One region of the Paenibacillus sp. SRL342 genome, then DNA from elsewhere that is predicted to be linked to it. Evidence: riboswitches for the same ligand, from Rfam matches in the RefSeq annotation. Region 1 holds a riboswitch; each other region holds the start of a gene.
The links. Region 1 has a riboswitch for cyclic di-AMP ahead of AC4E8D_RS10830 (C40 family peptidase). Riboswitches for the same ligand answer to the same signal wherever they lie in the genome.

Region 1 (5,116 bases):
CAATACTCCACCCCACTTCAGCACATTCCGACTACGAATCTGGTTACCTACAGGCACAAGAACAGCTTGAGCCAACACCAGATTGAATGAAGTATACAACAGTGGAGACAGCCACACTTGAATAGGGTTTGAATCTGTCGTCAGTGTGATGAATCGGGAAGCACCTGGATGATGGATGGTACTGGTGATCATGAGCAGAGATAACAGGAGCATCATGGGCACGACAATGCTATTCATTTGTAGGATGGCCTGAATGCCTCGACCGAGAAGCAGATATGACCCTACAAGTGTGACGATCAGACCTGTCTGATAATGCAAACCCAGATGTTCAACAAAAACGGAACCTGCTCCGGCAAGCATGACACTGTTCACGCCAATGAGAATGAGAAGGGTCACCCAGGTGATCCATTTGCCCGCCTTGTGGCCGAATAAATGTTTGTTCAGATCCTCATAAGAGCGGGAACCGGTATCGTGAGCGATCAGCATCATTTTGGTACCTAACCAGACAAAGAGCATGGTGGATAAGCCTATGGTGACGGTGGCCCATTTGCCATACTGGGTAAAAAACTGCAAAATTTCCTGCCCTGTAGCGAAGCCAGCTCCAACAACCGTTCCGATGTATGTAAATGCGATCTGCAGCACCCGAAATGCCTGTTTCATGTGTTTCCCCTCTCAGGCCCCTGTATAGTTTGGACATGCGGGTACCATGGTACAAGGTATGCTTGACCCACGAAAGTCATGACAATCGATAATGAGCTTTGGCTTGAATTGTGTCTCAAGGACAGCGCCCAGGCAATTTCGCTTGAACTTATAGATAGATATATGATACTTTTACCTCATAGGATAGGCTTGGGAGGTCAAATCATGGAATTATTGAAACAACGAATTTTACAAGAAGGTGTGGTTATCTCGGATCAAGTATTAAAGCTGGATGGTCTGTTGAACCACCAGATTGATCCTGCATTAACGATGGAGATGGGACGTGAGTTTGCTGCCCGTTTTCGTGAAAGTGGAGTAACTCGAGTAATCACGGTAGAATCCTCAGGGATTCCGGTTGCGTTTGCCGCAGCCTATGAACTTGGGGTGCCCCTTGTATTCGCCCGTCGCAAAAAAACACTTCTGGCTGATCCTGATGCTTACTGTGAACGTGTACCGTCCTTTACCAAAGGAATTGTAACTGACATTATGGTATCCCGCGAGTTCATTCATGAGAATGACCGCATTTTGTTCATTGATGATATTATTGCCAATGGAGATGCCGCTCGTGGCGTCATCAAAATTATCGAGCGTTCCGGTGCGGAACTTGTCGGATTCGGCGTTGTGGTCGAGAAAAGTTTCCAAGCAGGGGCACACACGATTCGTGAACAGGGTATTCCGGTGGAAGCCTTGGTACGCATTCGTTCCCTGAACGATGGTACGGTACAATTTGACGATAACGAAATGTGACATTTTAAAGGAATAGGGCCTATTTTTTGAACTATGCCTTTGCATGACCGCAGATTTCATTTATAATGGGGTTATGTTAGGGAGAGGAGGCAACACCATGGGGAACCAACTGGCAACAGAACAATTTTTTAATGATAAGCTGGCGGAATCGAAAGTTCATTTTGAACGTGCCCTGGATTGTAAACATACGGAATTCGATGACCTTTATCCCTATATGATTGAACATCCTCAATTTTTCTGGTACAAACGCTATGTTGCCTGGTCAGAATTACTGACGATTGTAGGCTTGTGCGAAGAGTTGTCCTTCTCTTGGAAAGAACAATTTACACCGCATCAAGTGGAGTACCTTGAAGAACGTGTGATGTCCGCCAAAGTGCTTGATTTTTGGTTTGAGAAGAACGACAGCAAAGAGCACGCGCAGCGGTAACTTTCAGTCGGGACATAATTTCGAATGACATGACAGTCCAATACAGTCACGTGAGACCTAAATGACTTTTCATTTAGGTCTCTTTTTGTAAATAAATTTGAAATATAGGAGCCATGAATATGATTAGTGATACAGAATTGGACGCTCTGCGTCTGTCAGGTGAGAAAGTTAGAGTAGTACGGGACGAGCTGGAATCGAACGACGTGAAGGGGATTGTGGTTGCCTGGGATGGCGAGCAGGTACTTATCCGTCGTCAGAATCGACGTGTCGTTAAGCTGGACCGAGGTTACAGCTATCAGCTGTTCAGCGAGCCGCGCCAGAGTCCACTTAGTGAGTAACAGCTTATAATTATGGCAGAGCCATGAGCGTTAAATGTTTGGAATTACCATGATTTCTTGGCATAATTGACTCATTCGGGAGAGAAGATAGGTACAGTGAGGAAGATCTGTAACTATAGCCGAGAGGGTGTGCTACAAGCGATGACATTGATGAATGATAAAGTTCATGCCTACAAGGATCAGATTGGAGCATTAAGCGATGTACTGCCAGGTGTGGTGAAGTCATATCATGAGTTTACCGGAGAATGTTTCCAACCTGGCGTGATTGATGCGAAGACAAAACAGCTAATTGCGCTTGGGATTGGATTGTTTGCCAACAATGAGGTATGTACCTTCTACCATGTAGAAGAAGCCCGTGCTAAGGGTGCAACAGATCAGGAGATTATGGAGACCGTTGCGGTGGCCGGAGCTGTTGGAGGAGGACATGCACTGTCTCAGGGTGCGATGCGAGTGCAGAAGGCGCTGCATTAGTAAGTAATGCAACATACATTTTTAAGTACAAAAAAGGCATCCGGTTAATAACCGATGCCTTTTTGTATGTGAATTACATTTTACCCAACATTTTATCATACATAAACTGTCCAGTTACCCGACGTGCTGTTACATAGCGGTCATTAAAGTATGGATTCGATAACTTTGTGATGCTTACACCTTTACTGCTGGAGGCATGAGCGAATTGTCCGCCGCCGATATATACACCTGTATGTGAAATGCCTTTGCCTGTTGTATTAAAGAACACCAGATCACCTGTCCGAACATTGCTCTTGGATACAGGCGTACCTGCTTTGGCTTGCTGCTGAGAAGTACGTGGCAATTCAATGCTGTATTTGTTGAAAAGATATCTCATAAAACCAGAACAGTCGAAGCCGGCTACAGTTGTGCCACCCCATTTGTAAGGTATACCTGTCATGTTGTTCACTACGGAGTTGATACTGCTTGCCTCTGTGCTTGTTGCCCCGGATGTAAATAATACAGCTGCTCCAAAAATGGAGATAATCAGTTTTTTCAAAATCAATGTTCTCCCTTCGATGCCTACGGAGTTAGCTAAGGGTTCGGTAGAAGGTTCCCTATATTTCCTATGTATAAGAATAATTCACCCAAATTGGTTCCCCCGTTTTCAAACATGAAACTCGGCAATGAATAATTAAGTTTTTGTAACTATTTGAAACTATATTGCATAAATGCGTAATTGTCAAACCTATTTAAAACCCTTCGTAATACCTCAATGTTAGCGGAATTAAGGTTTTTATATGAAAGAAGGGATCAAGTTTGGGTATCATTCATGACAAAAACGTCATTATTGATTCGTTTAAGACGAATTTGGATAAATAAATAGGTTTGTCATGAGTTAAAAGAACTATCCCGTTATGTAGAATTAGAGAGATTATATTCATTAAGTTGCATATATTGACAAAAATCGATTTTTTGCATATTATCTGATTATCCAATCCACATATTGGATTAAAATTGATTTTATTATGTGATAAATACAAATAAAGGAGGTTTGGGGACGCGTATCATAGGTAAGTAAAAGTGGAAGATTTATAAAAACGAACATAGGAGAGTGTTACATTTGAAAGCGAAGAAAATAATTACTTTTGTCCTGGCATGCACGATGGTGTTCTCGGCAGTTGGAATGGCAGTTCTCCCTGTAGGGACGGTATCTGCTGCGGATGCATCGGGTACTACAGCGAGTATTTCTGATATTTTGAAGAACCAGCTGCCGGATGGAGGTTGGAGAAAAGATTATAAACAGACAAGTGGAGAGTGGGCGAAGTCCACGATCGACAACAAGGCTACATACTCAGAAATTAGAAGATTGGCGAAGGAATTTAAAAAGACGAATGATCCGCGTTACTCCACAGCTGCAATCAAAGGAATTAACTTTTTGATCAACATGCAGTATTCAAACGGCGGATGGCCACAAGTTTACCAAAGCTCCGGATATCACAAGCACATCACTTACAATGATGATGCCATGATTAATGTAATGATCATGTTGGATGAAGTAGCGACACGCAAAGGTGATTTCTCGTTTATCGACAGCACACTTGCTAACCGCAGTAAAAACTCAGTTGCCAAAGGTGTAGATGCAATTCTGAATACACAGGTTGTTTCAGGCGGTAAGCTGACAGCATGGGGACAACAACATGATTCCAGTTCTCTTAAACCGGCAAGCGCAAGAATCTATGAAGTACCATCACTGACGGCTGGAGAGAGTGTAACGATTGTTAAATTCCTGAAAACCAGACCTGCTACCGCTAAAATTACGGCATCCATTAAGGGAGCTGAAGCATGGTTTAACAAAGTGAAGATTACGGGTTACAAGTATGAAAGAGCAAACGGAGACAGCAAAATTATCGCTGATTCCAAAGCTGCACCGATCTGGGCTCGTTTCTACGAAGTGGGAACGGATAAACCGATCTTTATTGGTCGTGACGGGGTCGTTAAATACAAACTAAGTGATATTGATAAAGAAAGAAGAGGCGGTTATGCTTGGTACGGTAACTGGCCTTCCAAGCTGTAATTTGTATTATGTTTCCGTTATAATGAACCAAACTATTAGCAGTTAAAGGTAAAGCCCGAATCGAAATGGACGTCTGTTTCGATTCGGGCTTTATTGTAATTATTTTCATTGTTGACATGATAGATTCCACATGATATATTACTTCTTGTCGCCGATATTGATCACGGAGATACAATATGCGGTCGTGGCGGAATTGGCAGACGCGCACGGTTCAGGTCCGTGTGGGCTAACCCCCCGTGGAGGTTCGAGTCCTCTCGACCGCATCTAATAAAAATACTCCTTAAGTTAACGCTTAAGGAGTATTTTTTTGCATTTTTTGATATAACACTAACTTTAGACTCGAGTATCCAAGAGGTTAGTGCTTAGCTGCACGTTCAG
Region 2 (5,116 bases), 2.2 Mb from region 1:
CACACCAGCCATACCTGGCGTCCGTTGGGCACATCCTCACGATTGGTAGAGAACTTGATATTGCGTTCCACTTTACTCTTCGCATGCATCGCACCAATATCGATTTTGGCTTCGCCATTATCAATAATGACCGGGGAAAGGTTATTCAGTTCAATGGAACCTGCACCGAAGCCTTTATGCTTGCTTTTTGCACTAACGATATTCAAGGCAATCTGTTTTTTGCCGTTTTGCTCGTTTTGGTCCATGTTTATAGCCTCCAAGGGTTGATACAAATATTTTAACTAATAATTGCCCCATTGCAAACATATACATGCTGTAGATGCTTGTCAACGGGAGGTATTTAACGATGATTCCACGACGCGCCAAGAGCTGGCTCACTGCATCCCTGGCCCTGTGTGTACTTGCCGGAGGGATATGGATCACTCTGGGTTATAATCGCTCAACTCATTCCGAATTGCCAGTACTCGCCCCCGAATCGGGCAAGCCCAAGGCAATAGCTCCAATTCCAGCACCTCCAGAGAGTGTACAGACCCCTACAGCCGAAGTGTACAGCAACCGTGTTGTGGAATACCACATGGATGTGAAGCTGGTCGAAGGAAACGTATTGGAAGGGACTCAGACGATCACCTGGACTCATCCAGGCAAAAAAACCGTCAACGAGCTTTACTTTCATATGTATCCCAACGCCTTCTCTTCTGCTGACACCACCTTTATGAAGGAATCCGGCGGAAAGCTTCGGGGTGATGTCATGCCTACCAATGGTTACGGCTCCATGAACATTACCGAAATGAAAACGGAGGACGGGCTCTCTCTGCTGCACCGGATGCAGTACGTGCAACCAGATGACGGAAATATCAAGGACACCACCCTCATTAAAGTACGCCTGCCCAAACCCGTCAAAGGCGGGGAAAGTATCACACTCCACACCCGATTTGAAGTGAATCTGCCAAAGATTTTTGCCCGGATGGGAACTGCTGATCATTTTGTCATGGCAGGTCAATGGTTTCCCAAATTAAGTGCCTATGAACCTGTAGGCAGGCGTGGACGAACAACGGAAGGCTGGAATCTGCACCAATACCATGGCAATTCAGAGTTTTACGCCGACTTCGGTATATATAGTGTGCGTATTCGGGTGCCTGAAACATACAAAGTTGCTGCTACCGGATTTCCAACGCAGCAAGCCGTGGTGAAGAATGGAGAAAAGGTCTATCAATTCTACGCCGATGATGTGCATGACTTCGCATGGGCAGCCTCACCCGATTTTGTGTACGCAGAGGAGCCATTCTCCGCACCCAATGTGCCTGGTGTACGAATCAAGTTATATCTGGACCCAGCTCATCAGGATCTGAAAGAACGTTATTTCCATGCTGCGAAGGCCGCTCTAGCCAATTATAGCAAATGGTTTGGCCCGTATCCTTACGCTACCTTATCCATCGTAGTTCCACCCAAAGCGGGGAACGGTGCTGGAGGTATGGAATACCCTACGCTAGTTACGGCCTTTGGAGCCGATGACACTACGCCAGGTTATGACCTGGAACGTACCGTAATCCACGAGATCGGACACCAGTACTTCTACGGCATGGTTGCCAGCAACGAATTCGAGGAGGCCTGGCTGGATGAGGGATTCACCTCTTATGCAGAAGACAAACTGATGGAGCAGGAATACGGATTGATTCCGAATCTGCCGGTACAATCGGGACTGATTACGTCTCCTTCATCCTTAACACAAGAATCTTGGAAGTTCGATTCACAGAATGAGTACGCCGCCAATGTCTATACACGTGGCAAGCTTGTATTGCTTGGTATCGAACATCAAGTCGGTGCCAAAAAGATGGAACGCATTCTCTCTACCTATGTGAAGAAATACCGCTTCAAACATCCCACTTCGGCTGATTTCCAGAACGTTGTGGAACAAGTGACCCGCACTTCCTGGTCTGATTATTTTGATCAATACGTCTATGGTAACGGGATGGCTGACTTTGCTGTAGAGAAGATTCGTGTTACGCCCGTACAGAAAGACGGTCAAACATTGTACGAGTCATCCGTGACGATCGCAAAAAAGGGCAGTGATTACAGCGCCGTTCCTGTTCGCATTGCTTTTGAAGACGGGCATATCCTCACCAAGCAATGGAATGGACAAGAAGATCGCATCACGTATAAATTAACTCACACATCCCCCGTATCCTGGGCCATGACCGATCCCCTGTACTCGATCGTGCTGGAGAACCGCCATATGAACAATTTCCTGAAATCCGGACTGGATGAGCAGGCAAAGTCCCGCTGGAGCATGAGTGTAACCAAACTAATAGAAGCCATATTCGGAGGTCTGTCATGGTGAGGTGGAAACGGTGAAAGCGAAAATACGTGAAGGCTGGTTTCTCGTCCGTCAGCATATGTTCATTGCCGCACTCTTATTTCTCTATCAACTCATTTGGGGATATTTCTTCTATCGAATGGTACAGTCGGCGGTCATCCCACTACTCCTTCGCTATCCAGATGCTGATGCCGGTGAGCTGAGTACACTTTTGTTCAAAATGGAAAGTCAACTTAACCTGTCTACCCATCCGGAGGTTCATCGTTATCTATGGATTCTAGGGGGCATGCTGCTAGTTCGCATGTTGATCAGCCCCCTCATTCAGGCAGGACTGCTCTACTCACTTCAGCACTTTAATTCTACAGAAGAGCGCATCCCCTTTGTCCGCGGAATCAAAAATCTGTGGAAACCGATGCTGCTTCTCCACACTATACGTACATTATTGATCCTTCTGCCCGCCTACTGGCTCATACCGAAGCTCTACTCCATTCTCATGGACGGATTTCACTCGCTTCAATTACTTTTGCCTGGTATACCTTATGTTGCTGCTTGGATTGTATATGGTTGGATCATCCACCATGTCATACTCTACATGCAGTTCGGTGTGTCGGCACCAGAAGGAGAAGGCGGGGCTCACGGTACCCTCAAAGCACTCTGGATTGCAATGCGTCATCTCATCGCTGTAATCGGCATTGCACTCCTGCTGGGCGGAGTACACCTGCTCGTCTTTGGGGCCTTCACTTCAGCCTCATGGTTATTAACGGGACTTACCGGACTTATACTACAACAGACGTATCCACTTGCCAGATGTCTATTGAGTCTGTGGAAAATATGCAGCCATTTCCGATTATGGCAGTCCAAAATATCCAAAGGTGAGAGCAGATAGTTTAAAAATTGTTACCATCACATGTTAAACTCATGGCCTAATATGTACTTATAAATAGGCAAACCTCAACCTTTCCCCGTCAAAGGTCGAGGTTTTTTTTGCTAAATTTGTTGCTAAACGTTGCCAAAGCCGTACTCCTCTGTTACAATAATCGCAGTGAGTTTTTAGTAACAACTTTGTAATCTTTACATTCATATTTGTAACTACTTAAAATTAAATCGTCATTTCTTGATTTCGCAGGTGCATAACTAGCATAGCCAAATTCCTGGCACCTGGGAAGCGGGGGAACCAGTTATGGGTGAATTGATCTTGCTACAGAGGGATCATAGGGGACCTTCAACCGAATCCTTAAGCTAACCTCGCAGGCATTGGAAGGGGAATATCTCTTGTTCAAGAAGAAATTAACCGCAGCTGTACTTAGCATCACATTCGCTTTATCGCTTGGTGCAGGTAGCGCATTCGCAGATTCAAAGATGGACACAGTAATTGATTCAGCAATGGGAACTACATACAAAAGTGGGGGAACAACGCTTAACGGCTTTGACTGCTCCGGATTTACACGGTATGTATTCGACAAGTTGGGTATTGATTTGGCACGTCAATCCAGTTCCCAATTCGATATGGGTGATTCCGTATCCCGCATGGAAATGAGAGCTGGTGACCTGGTGTTCTTTAATACAACAGGTAAAGGCGTATCTCATGTAGGAATCTTTGTAGGGGATGGAAAGTTTGCACACTCCTCTTCTTCCAAAGGCGTTACGATCAGTGCATTGAGTGAAAACTATTGGGCCAATCGTTATGTTGGCGCGAAACGGATTATGAGCACGGACGCATATGAATCACTGGCCCTTGACTAGGGACAAGCTGAGCAACATGATGCTGTAACCATTAACCATACTGGAACGAAGCAAGAAGCATAACAGAACCGCCCGGTACATTCTCCGCAGGAATGTATCCGGCGGTTTTTTTGTGATTCAATCCTTATTCATGTTGCAAGTTACTCAGGGCATATCCTGCGACATCAACAGGTTCATTTTGCGTTCGTTCGTCCGTGCCCTTATGATGTTTTTACCCATCCCGTTATAATATAAACGGAATTACCGGAACTTTTGTTTCATTTTTTTCTTGGGAAGGAAGACTTGCTAAATGAACATCTCTTTTGTAGAGTGGACAAAGAGTTCTGTTTCAAGGAAAGGAGCATGCGGGTGTATGAAGGAAACCCCTGTGACGTTTCACGTTGTACCCATGCGAGAAGAACATGCGGAGCTTATCTGCAGTTGGCAGTATGACCCGCCTTACAATATCTACAGCTGGCTCCCCTGGGAGCAGATGAAAGCTCTGGAAGTGGAATTCGGAGATGCGCAGCTGCGGCAGGAGCAATACGCGATCGTCCTGGATCAGAACGATCGTATATGCGGGTTTGCTCAATACTTCCCACTTCAAGGGGTAACCCGGATTGGCCTTGGCATGCATCCAGAGCTGTGTGGTCAGGGTCAAGGGACAGATTTTGTCACTGCCATTGTACAGGAAGCCATTCGCCGAAATCCCACGAATGAGATTGATCTGGAAGTACTCACTTGGAATGCTCGTGCCATTCAAGTCTATCTGAAGAGTGGATTTGTCACCCATGATACCTACGAACGACAGACCCCAAGCGGCTTGAAGCCCTTTCACTGTATGGTTTATGAAGGGCCTCGCGGTTAGAATCCATTGTAAAACAACCAAATTTGCCCCTTGTTATGTGATTAGTTCAAAAAATTCCCACAAAATGCTATGATGTCAGTACAGGTTCCGTTATAATGATATGGATAGTTTCAGGTTAGATGATCTTTCATTCTGGAGGGGACATAAGGGATGCACAAATGGATCATGAGCGGAGTATTTTTTGCAGCATGCGCTTTAGCTATTGTTTTAAT
Region 3 (5,116 bases), 1.8 Mb from region 1:
CCTGCTCTTCACGTTTCTTCACAAGAGCTTCCTGCTCTTCGAATAACTGCTTGAATTTCTTCTCAATGGCGATTTGTTGAGCTACTGCTTTCTCCGCATCTTCCAGATCCTCTTGCATGTCGCGGATATATTGTTCCGTCATCTTGATTGGATCTTCCGCCTTGTCAATAATGGCGTTGATGTTAGACATGGTTAGATCACGCAAACGTTTGAAAATGGACATTATGTTATTCCTCCTAGTCGATATTACATCGTATATAAACATACATACGTAACAATCTACAACTCGTTTCAATTTTAGCAAATAAAATCAAAACATTCGATGACTCTTACGTCAGGAAGATCGTTTATCTTTGATCAGATGATCTTCCATCAACCTCTCTGCAGTCTGCACGATTTCGTCGATCTGCATCCGCGTGATGGAATCAAAATGAATACCCATGATCACCGTAACGGTTACTTTCAGCTGCTGGGCAGCCTTCCGGGCAAGCCGCTCACACAGTTCTTGTTCCTTATGACCGGGAATATGTACCGTCGTCCCGCTTACGCGCTCATGATCTACATAGAATGTGGCTGCGGCGCCAATATGCGCCTTTCCTCCCGTAACGAGAAAAACCTTATCTTCTCCTGCTTCAATCACCTGTAAACGTATGGATTTCAAATCATATGTACTCATACCCATCCACCTATCCTTTTCTATATGTTATATATGGAGGAATTATGGCTTTCATGAGCTACATCGGCAATGAAAATTCTCACACTACGCATAACTTATGGATAGCCCGGGCATACCAAAGAGAACGTCATTTTGGAAAAGGAGGCCGTTATTATGCGCGTACGCCTCATTATGCTGATGGTTATCGTTATTTTTCTCGGAGGATATCATGCTCCAGTTTCATCGCGGGATGTTTCAAGCCCGCCAAGTGAATCCGTATCAGGTTCGGATTCTGCGGAAGAAGAACAACTGACATTGGGACAGTTACGTCAAAAATATGCCGATACGTTCAAAACCAATGGTCCTTCAACAAAGAAGGTTGCACTGACTTTTGATGATGTACCTGATCCACGATTTACTCCACAAGTGCTGGATGTATTGAAGAAATACAATGTCAGAGCTACATTCTTCATCGTGGGTAGTCGTGCAGAGAAACATCCGGATCTGGTGAAACGCATCATTAAGGAAGGGCATATGGTTGGTAATCACAGCTACAATCATCCTGAATTCAGTAAGCTGTCGATGAATGCCTTTCGCAAACAAATTTTACATACCGGGGATATTATTCGACGTTTGGCGGGATATACGCCGAAGATGATTCGGCCGCCTTATGGAGACATTAATGAAGAACAGCTGAGATGGGCTGCCAAACAACACTATAGCATTGTGAACTGGAACGTAGACTCTCTGGACTGGAAAGGCCTTTCAAAGGAACAGGTGAAAGATAACATCCTGTCTGCCGTAAAACCAGGCTCCATCGTTCTGCAACATGCTGGAGGCGGTGTAGGATCAAACCTGAACGGCACGATTGAGGCTTTGCCTGAAATCATTGAGGAATTGCAAAAGCGCGGATATGAACTTGTCACCTTGGACGAAATGCTGGGATTGTCAAAGGCCAAAGATTAAGATGACGATGAAGAAATAAATGAGAATATTAAAAGGGTGCTGTTCAATCGCAAGTTTGCGACTGGCAGACACCCTGTTTGAATTCGTTAGATGTAATTAATTTTCTACTTCAGAATGTACAGCTCGATATCCTGAAATCCAAATGTGCTTACGGACTGTTTGCTACCCGGGATAAAGATATCAATCCGGTGACCCTTGATTGCACCGCCTACATCACGCGCTGTGGCTACAAAAGCCTGTTTTGGCAATCCTGGATGGCTGTGACCCGTTACCAGTACTTTGGTTCCGAGTGGAATTACACTTGGATCAACTGCAATCGTACCCAGTTCAAGGTCATTTCCGAAATAATCGACTGCACCCCAGCCTCCATTTTCAGACGGATCTGCAGAGTATGCCGTTGCTTTCACGTTCACAGCTTTGCTGTAATCGAATGTTTTACCCCAGGCTTGAACCACTTTGTTATCTGCGTTAACGTCCAAGCTTGCTGTAGTAACCGTTTTGGCTTGGGTCTTGCTCCCCGTCGCCGCGGCAGCTAGATTGTTTGCCTTACCGGGAATTGTAATTTTCAAACCACCATAAATATTGTAAGGTGAAATGTCGTTGTTTGCTTTAACCAACGTGTTCATTGCTACTCCATATTGTTTTGATAAGGTGTAGAAGGTATCCCCTTCTTTGGCCACATGAACTGAATCGGCGTGAGCCGGAACGGCTTGAATGAGCATTGCTGTTGTCATTAATGCTACTGCTGTTTTGGCTATACGTTTCTTGTTAATCATGGTCTTCCTCCCTCATTGTGCCTGCGAAGTTAGTTGTCGGATTCGGATGAGGAGCCCACCCTATAGGTTCTTCATTACATTTGAAACGTTATGTACCCCTAATTCACCCCAAGCAGTGTGCTGTAGATCTTCCCCCTGCACAAATCTGCATCGTTACATCCCCCGCACTCCCTGTCCGGAAGTTTCGGCAGAGTTCAATATATCACAATTTTGTAACCTGAACTTGTAGTAATTCTTACCAAATGGTTTTTTAGCATGTAAGCATATGTAAGAGTACTGGATACTTTAGAAATATTGGACGACCCGATTACTTTACATTTGGTAACAGAATAGTTACTTTTCCGAATCCATACGTGATTATTAACCATAAAAAAATAGCGTCACCGACTCGAAGTCAGTAACGCTATTGATCACTTTCATTTAGAGTACTTTGGCAAGAAAATCACGTGTACGTGAATTTTTTGGTGCTCCAAACACCTCATCAGGTGTTCCCTCTTCTACAATAACCCCGCCATCCATGAACAGGATCCGGTCTCCTACTTCACGTGCAAAACCCATCTCATGCGTTACAATGACCATAGTCATCCCACCTTCTGCAAGACGTTTCATGACATCCAACACTTCACCGACCATCTCGGGGTCCAGTGCCGAAGTAGGCTCGTCAAACAGCATGACATGCGGCTGCATAGCCAATGCTCTTGCAATAGCGATCCGCTGCTTCTGTCCACCGGACAGCTGATTCGGGAATGTATCTTTTTTATCGTACAAGCCCACAGTGTTAAGCAGATCAGCAGCAATTTTCTCCGCTTCCTGCGTGGATTGTTTCTTCACTTTAATCGGAGCAATCGTGATGTTTTGCTGTACCGTTTTGTGTGGGAACAGGTTGAAATGCTGGAACACCATGCCCATTTTTTCCCGAGTTGCATTAATGTTGTGCTTGGGGTCCGTAATTGAAACACCTTCAAAATCGATTTCACCTGATGTAGGTTGTTCCAAGAGGTTCAGACAACGCAAGAATGTACTTTTACCTGAACCGGAAGGACCGATAACCACGACAACCTCGCCTTTGCCAATCGTCACATTAATGCCCTTAAGCACATCGTTATTTCCATAAGATTTGTGTAATTGTCTAACGTCTATCACTTGCACTCAACTTCCTTTCCAGTCGTCCCAGCAGCTTGGACAAAATAAACGTCATTACAAAGTAGATGGCTGCTGCAATCAAAAATGGACTCAAGCCTTGGTACGTAATGTTCTTGACTACACTTGCCTGATACATAATGTCCACCATACCGATAACAGAGATAATGGAGGATTCCTTGATAATCGTTATGAATTCATTACCAATTGCCGGCAATACGGCCTTGAAAGCCTGTGGCAATATGATGTAGCGCATGGCTGCACCTCTGCCCATTCCGAGGGAGCGAGCTGCTTCCAACTGGCCACGATCCACCCCTTGGATACCTGCACGGAAAATCTCCGCTAGATACGCACCACTATTAATGGAAAGCGTGATGATACCTGCCTGAAGGGCAGTGAAGTTAATGCCAAAGCTCAGGGAAAAACCATAGTAAATAATCATTAATTGTACCAGCATCGGTGTGCCACGGATCACTTCAACGTAAGCAGTACCGATCCAGCGCAAGATTGCAGCGTCATGCAAACGGAACAAACAGATGATCAATCCAATAATTACCCCGAAGATAACCCCAAGTGCAGACAACAGAAGTGTGTATCCTACACCTGTAGCATAGAAACTTTTGTACTCCCAGAATACTTGGAAAATATTTTGTGATTTGTTCGCTTTATCCGCCATCAAGAGGCTGGCGTCCGTCACCATCTGATTGATTTTATCTTCACTTTTCAGTCGCTCCAGTGTTCCATTTACTGCAGCTAGCAGCTCGGTATTACCTTTACGAATCCCGATTGCCGCTTCTGCTTGCTCTTCGTCCGGAACAGCAGCAGCAAGTCCAATGATATCGTCCAGATAACCTGCAGCAACGGTATCTTCAACGATTGCCGCGTCAATGCGTTTTGTTTGCAGTTGAAGCACGATATCGGAGATTTTATCCAGCGCAGTAAGCTTCGCTCCTGGAATACTCTGTCCGATCGTTTCCTGAATGGAGCCTTTCTGAACGCCAATCTTCGCATTTTCAAGTTCTGCCATGGTTGGATATTGGTCTTTATCCACATTGCGAACCATAATCACTTGTTTTGATTTATAATAGGTGTCGGAAAAATCGATACTTTTCTTCCGTTCATCCGTCGGCGTCATACCTGAAATCACCAGATCAACACGCCCGCTCTGCAATGAAGGCAGAAGACCGTCGAAGCCCATATCCTCAATCACAAGCTCAGCGCCAAGATCTTTGGCAATCTCTTTGGCGATCTCAATATCGAAGCCGACGATTTCATCTTTACCATTAATCACTTTATGGAATTCGTATGGTGCAAAATCGGCACTTGTACCGAGCACCAGCTTTTTACTGCCTGAATTATCTGTAGTTCCACTTGCAAGTGCCACAGGAACGGCAGTTGTCAGCAGAACAACAAAGGTCAACAGCATCATGGTGTAACGACTTATTAATTTCAACCTTTTTCTCTCCCCTTACAATACTTTGTATGCTTCTCATGTTGATGACTGAGTCATTATAAAGTACAATGCATGATTATGCAATGCATTTTGACAATACAAATCTTGACTTGTTTCTGAAAAAAT
Region 4 (5,116 bases), 720 kb from region 1:
GGACCCCGGGAACTGGGCAACAGATATCGCAGGCGGCTCACAGTTCGGGTATACCTTGTTATCCGTCATCCTGTTATCGAACCTGATGGCCGTTGTCCTTCAGTCGCTGGCTGGCAAACTCGGCATCGTCACTGGACGGGATCTGGCTCAAGCCTGTCGTGAACGATTCAGCATGCCTGTTGTCATGATGTTATGGATTCTGTGTGAGCTTGCCATTGCAGCCACCGATCTGGCTGAAGTCATCGGTTCTGCCATCGCGTTAAAGCTGTTATTTAACATCCCCATGTTATACGGCGTTATCATCACCGCGGTTGATGTACTCCTGATTCTTGTACTGCAAAACAAAGGCTTCCGCGCTCTGGAAACTCTCGTCATTGTGCTGATGGCAACCATCGCCCTCTGCTTCGGGATTGATCTGTTTCTGGCGAAACCGGATATGGGCGGTGTTCTCCATGGTTTTGTACCCAATGTTGAGATTCTGCAAAACCCGGCTATGCTCTATATTGCCATTGGTATTATCGGAGCAACCGTGATGCCGCATAATCTGTACCTGCATTCTTCCATTGTCCAGACCCGTCAGATCGAACAGACCCCACAGGGCAAAAAAGAAGCCATTCGGTACTCGACCATGGATTCTACAATCGCGTTGACACTGGCCCTGTTCATCAATGCAGCCATCCTGATTGTATCTGCTGCTGTATTCCACAGTGCTGGTATGACGCAGGTTGCTGAGATCGCAGATGCTTATCATCTGCTGACACCTCTATTGGGTACTACGGTTGCAAGCATTCTGTTCGGTGTGGCGCTGTTAGCATCAGGTCAGAACTCTACCCTTACAGGTACACTTGCTGGGCAGATCGTTATGGAAGGTTTCCTGAACATTCGGATTCCGGCTTGGCTGCGCAGACTGGTCACACGTCTGATCGCCATCATCCCGGCGGTAATTGTGACAGCCATTGCAGGAGAACATGGCACAGAAGAACTGCTCATTTTGAGCCAGGTCGTGCTGTCGCTTCAATTGCCCTTTGCTGTAATTCCCCTGGTGATGTTCACGAGTGATAAAAAAAGCATGGGTGCATTCGCCAACAAATTGTGGCTCAAAATCATCTCATGGGTCATTGCCGCAATTATCGTTGTGCTGAATGTATATCTGATCATTCAGACGATTCGGTTATTCTAATCTCGTTCTTATCGACTAAATACTAAAAAGGCTGATCAACTCTGGTATGCAATACCCAAGTTGATCAGCCTTTATTGTTGCAATACAGCAAGGTGTTTCCTTTTATAGTAAAACTCAAACTCCAATAAACAACCATCTAATCCTGATTTGGTATCAGTAACGGCAGGAGTTGATCCAATGAATCAACAGTCCAATCCGCACGTTGGTCATCCGATAGTTCTGGCTGGAATCTTCCGTAACCCTGCATAATTCGAATCGTACGCATGCCCAGCTTCAGAGCAGGTATAATGTCGTTATCGATCCGATCGCCGATCATGACGGCTTCCTCTGGTTCACAACCGGCCTGTTTCAAGGCCACAGCGTATAACTCAGGGTCTGGCTTGGACACTCCTTCTTCAGCCGAACATGCCAGAACATCAACATACTTCCGCAAGCCGTAACTCTCCAGTCTCTCTTCCGTTCCAGGACTCTGATTGGCAATAATGCCAATGCGATAATGCCGTGACAACTGCTGAAGAACGTAATCCGCTGAAGGAAACGGACGTTCAAGATCTTTTTGAAACTTCAACTTGTCCTGAATCTGTTTCTGGTGTCCCTCGTCTTCAACAAATGTGCGAATCGCCACTCTCATAGGCCATTGCTCATATTTCTGGTAACAGTTCGCGAACAGTTCGCGTACCGCCTCAATCTTCACCGGATATCCCAATGCACAGGCTTCGCGGACGAACTGTCCGATAATATCATCAACCGGCTCCCATTCATCCACCAGTGTATCTCCAACATCAAAAAACAACCATTTCAATCCACCTACATCCGGCACGCCAATTCCTCCTTGTAAGCCACAGGTGATTCCTGATCCTAATCGAGTTCAAAAAGTCTGGTTTTCAGTACCGAGAAGATGGAATGAAGCTAGAAATGGAGTAGCGGAGCGTAGGGAAAACTACGTGAGCAACGGACATTTCGGCTGAATTTCATATTCGATGCTGATGATGCCACAAGGCATCCTTCGTAATCAAAAGCGGACTTTTTGAACAACCTCTAAAACCATAAAAAAGAAGACTCACCATCCTGCATGAGTCTCCTCAAACTTCCGTTTATCGATACATTCAATTATAACAGGCACCTTACACCTGAGCAATCACAAGCGATGGCATTAACCATTGAGGAGAAAGCCAACTTCCCCATTGAGCGAATATACGATCCGGTCTGCGCCCATGCCCCGATAGATGCCCTTAGGATGACTCTGCTCCGTAATAACGCACAGGGATTTCGATGTCCATGAACGGCAGATCTGTAAATAACGACAGGTCAGATTCAGGCTGTTCTCGAAAATAAACACGTTGCCTACGCTGCCCTGCGGCAAAAACCATTTTTGAGCTGCAGCCGTGTTCATGCGAATGACATGTTCTACTCCGATTCTACGGAGTCTGCGCTCTTCCCCTGCACTGTTGGTTAGAACGGCAAACGGCATTTTTTTGTACATCAGCAATTTAATAAATTTGCGTCCTGCTTCATTTGGAGCAGTCACTAAGATCATCTCAGTATCCATCATTCGTTCCTCCCTTGGCGTGAAAAGACAACAAAAAAGAAGCGTGGGGGACCAAGGCCTCCCGAACGCTTCTTAAATAATCCATGGCGAAAACACCATGAACCAGCGTACGGCTTGTTGCCTCTCCCTTTAACGCTTACGAGGTTAGCTGACGGATTCGGGCGCGAGAGTCGCCCTATTTCCGGCTGTCACCGGAAAATTCACCCCATGAATGCCACTGTCCTGGACAGCGCATTCTGTTGGTTCCCCCGTTTCCCATTCATCAATGAATGGAAACTCAGCGATTAAAACATCGTTCGTATATCTTAAGGATAAGATCGAGCGATATTATCGTTTGTTTCGTTTTTCAAGTACAATTTTAGTTTAAATTGAAATTACGTAATGAATCATACACCCGTGCCATGGCGGTGTAAAGTCCGCCCAGATCACCGAATCGGCAGATTTTTGGCAATTCCCATCCATAATAACGCTTACAACAAAGTTATACTCTATCTATCTCTCCAAGGCTATCTAATTCTCACTCTCGCGTAAATCACTTCGCAATTCATTCACGTATTCTGCACAACTTGCCTGTTTTGATTCTTTTAACACCATATTAATTTTGCAATATTTAATTGCAACCAATATAATAGAAGATATAAGAGTAAATAAATGGAGGCGATTTAGATGACAGTCTACGATTACAAAGTGAATACCCTTCGCGGTCAAGAAGTTGAAATGTCCGACTACCGTGACAAAGTGCTCCTGATTGTGAATACGGCAAGCTCATGCGGCCTTACCCCTCAATTGAAAGGTCTGCAAGAATTGCAAGACAAGTTTCAAGATGCTCCATTTGAAGTGCTTGGTTTCCCAAGCAACCAGTTTGCACAGGAAAAAGGATCTTCCGACGATATTGCCGAGTTCTGTCAGATGAATTATGGCGTGAGTTTCCCCATGTTTGAGAAAATTGATGTGAACGGCTCAAGCGCTCACCCTCTTTTCCAACACCTTAGCACAGAAGCTCCTGGCCTGCTCGGCTCCAAAGCAATCAAATGGAATTTCACCAAATTTCTTGTGGATCAGAACGGACAGGTAATCAAACGTTATGCTCCCAAAACAACACCGGACAAGATTGAAGAAGATATCAAAAACTTGCTGCAAAAATAATACATTGGCCACCCGTAGCCGGAAGGTAGAGCACCATTGCCCCGGTAATGGATGGCCTTTTTTTCTCTCAACTTTGATGTCAAACTGTTCAAAAAGAACGATTAAAAAGAAGCCTTCCATTAATGGAAAGCTTCTTTTTAATCGTTCATATGATGCGGTCGAGAGGACTCGAACCTCCACGGGCATACGCCCACTACCCCCTCAAGATAGCGTGTCTGCCATTCCACCACGACCGCATGTCGTAAATAATCGGCAACAGAATTGATTATACCGGGTCCAGAACCAAAAGTAAAGTATTTTTTACTACTACTTTTTCAGCTAGGCAATTTCATCAAAAATCGCATAATCTCGTCATCTTTACCCATGAACTGCATATCATTAGATTTGATCCCCTCTTTTTCGGTAAGAGCCGATCTTGTTGATTCATTTATATATAGTCCTTCCTTATATATAGTCTACCCTGCACTTCGCCATATAAGTAACACAATAAGTTATATAAAATAACACAATATTAAATTTCAGATTTAATTCATTAATTTTCACGGATACTATTGACAAAAAGCGGACATTTATGGGATGATAACTATCATATAATTCGGATTTTTAAACACAAAGTAAACAAAAAGGAATATAAATGTCACTTTAAGTGACATTTAACGAACACAGGAGGCGAATGATTGTGAACCGTGGGAATAAGCTGCTCGATTATGTCAAACTGCTTGATTCCTCTATTCAGGTTGGAGGGTTCACCCATTCCTTCGGCATGGATATCCATATCAGGGAGGGTACCATTCGTAATGCTGAAGATCTCGAATCATTCATGCGTTGTCAGTTGCATCCCAGCATAGTTCGTCTTGAAGGTATGGCCATCAAAGGCATCTATACCGCAGCAGATCACAAGGATACATGGCGGATAGCTCTGATCGACAAGCTCGTCCATGTTCAGCGAACCCCTGGAGATCTCAGAGAACAAGCTGCCGCGATGGGTAAACGATTGATCAGACTCGCACGCGCTCTGCACCCCTGGATTGAATTCAGCCAGCTCGAACAGATCTTTGCCAAATATGATTCGGTTGGCTGCCTCTCCACTGTTCACGCCTGGATTAACCACCACCTCGACATCCCGGTCGAGGAGGCGGTCCTTGGTTACCTGCATTCAGCCATGAATGCCTGCATAACCGAAGCCTCCAAAGTCATTCCCCTGAACAACGATACAACCAAGGATCTGATGGTCCGCCTGG

Region 2: it holds a riboswitch for cyclic di-AMP, as region 1 does, so the genes downstream of both, AC4E8D_RS00530 (C40 family peptidase) here and AC4E8D_RS10830 (C40 family peptidase) in region 1, are expected to answer to the same signal.
Region 3: it holds a riboswitch for cyclic di-AMP, as region 1 does, so the genes downstream of both, AC4E8D_RS18050 (3D domain-containing protein) here and AC4E8D_RS10830 (C40 family peptidase) in region 1, are expected to answer to the same signal.
Region 4: it holds a riboswitch for cyclic di-AMP, as region 1 does, so the genes downstream of both, AC4E8D_RS07175 (HAD family hydrolase) here and AC4E8D_RS10830 (C40 family peptidase) in region 1, are expected to answer to the same signal.

The regions. Positions count from the first base shown of each region.
Region 1 is NZ_OZ481790.1:2,332,196-2,337,311, forward strand. Features, by position in the region: gene AC4E8D_RS10805 (YkvI family membrane protein) at 1-660, opposite strand, end outside; gene AC4E8D_RS10810 (xanthine phosphoribosyltransferase) at 865-1,446, shown strand; gene AC4E8D_RS10815 (hypothetical protein) at 1,544-1,873, shown strand; gene AC4E8D_RS10820 (hypothetical protein) at 1,993-2,211, shown strand; gene AC4E8D_RS10825 (carboxymuconolactone decarboxylase family protein) at 2,353-2,682, shown strand; gene AC4E8D_RS10830 (C40 family peptidase) at 2,756-3,220, opposite strand; cyclic di-AMP (ydaO/yuaA leader) riboswitch at 3,226-3,357, opposite strand; gene pelA (pectate lyase) at 3,776-4,738, shown strand; tRNA gene AC4E8D_RS10840 (tRNA-Leu) at 4,917-5,001, shown strand.
Region 2 is NZ_OZ481790.1:108,029-113,144, reverse strand. Features, by position in the region: gene AC4E8D_RS00545 (YwhD family protein) at 1-245, opposite strand, end outside; gene AC4E8D_RS00540 (M1 family metallopeptidase) at 347-2,338, shown strand; gene AC4E8D_RS00535 (hypothetical protein) at 2,349-3,200, shown strand; cyclic di-AMP (ydaO/yuaA leader) riboswitch at 3,446-3,583, shown strand; gene AC4E8D_RS00530 (C40 family peptidase) at 3,587-4,057, shown strand; gene AC4E8D_RS00525 (GNAT family N-acetyltransferase) at 4,410-4,904, shown strand; gene AC4E8D_RS00520 (c-type cytochrome) at 5,055-5,116, shown strand, end outside.
Region 3 is NZ_OZ481790.1:4,122,070-4,127,185, forward strand. Features, by position in the region: gene AC4E8D_RS18035 (PspA/IM30 family protein) at 1-223, opposite strand, end outside; gene lpdD (prenylated flavin chaperone LpdD) at 335-676, opposite strand; gene AC4E8D_RS18045 (polysaccharide deacetylase family protein) at 830-1,621, shown strand; gene AC4E8D_RS18050 (3D domain-containing protein) at 1,726-2,397, opposite strand; cyclic di-AMP (ydaO/yuaA leader) riboswitch at 2,400-2,597, opposite strand; gene AC4E8D_RS18055 (amino acid ABC transporter ATP-binding protein) at 2,818-3,540, opposite strand; gene AC4E8D_RS18060 (ABC transporter substrate-binding protein/permease) at 3,527-4,990, opposite strand.
Region 4 is NZ_OZ481790.1:1,607,596-1,612,711, reverse strand. Features, by position in the region: gene AC4E8D_RS07185 (Nramp family divalent metal transporter) at 1-1,180, shown strand, start outside; gene AC4E8D_RS07180 (HAD family hydrolase) at 1,317-2,000, opposite strand; gene AC4E8D_RS07175 (HAD family hydrolase) at 2,334-2,732, opposite strand; cyclic di-AMP (ydaO/yuaA leader) riboswitch at 2,848-3,022, opposite strand; gene AC4E8D_RS07170 (glutathione peroxidase) at 3,396-3,875, shown strand; tRNA gene AC4E8D_RS07165 (tRNA-Leu) at 4,029-4,111, opposite strand; gene AC4E8D_RS07160 (urease accessory protein UreF) at 4,555-5,116, shown strand, end outside.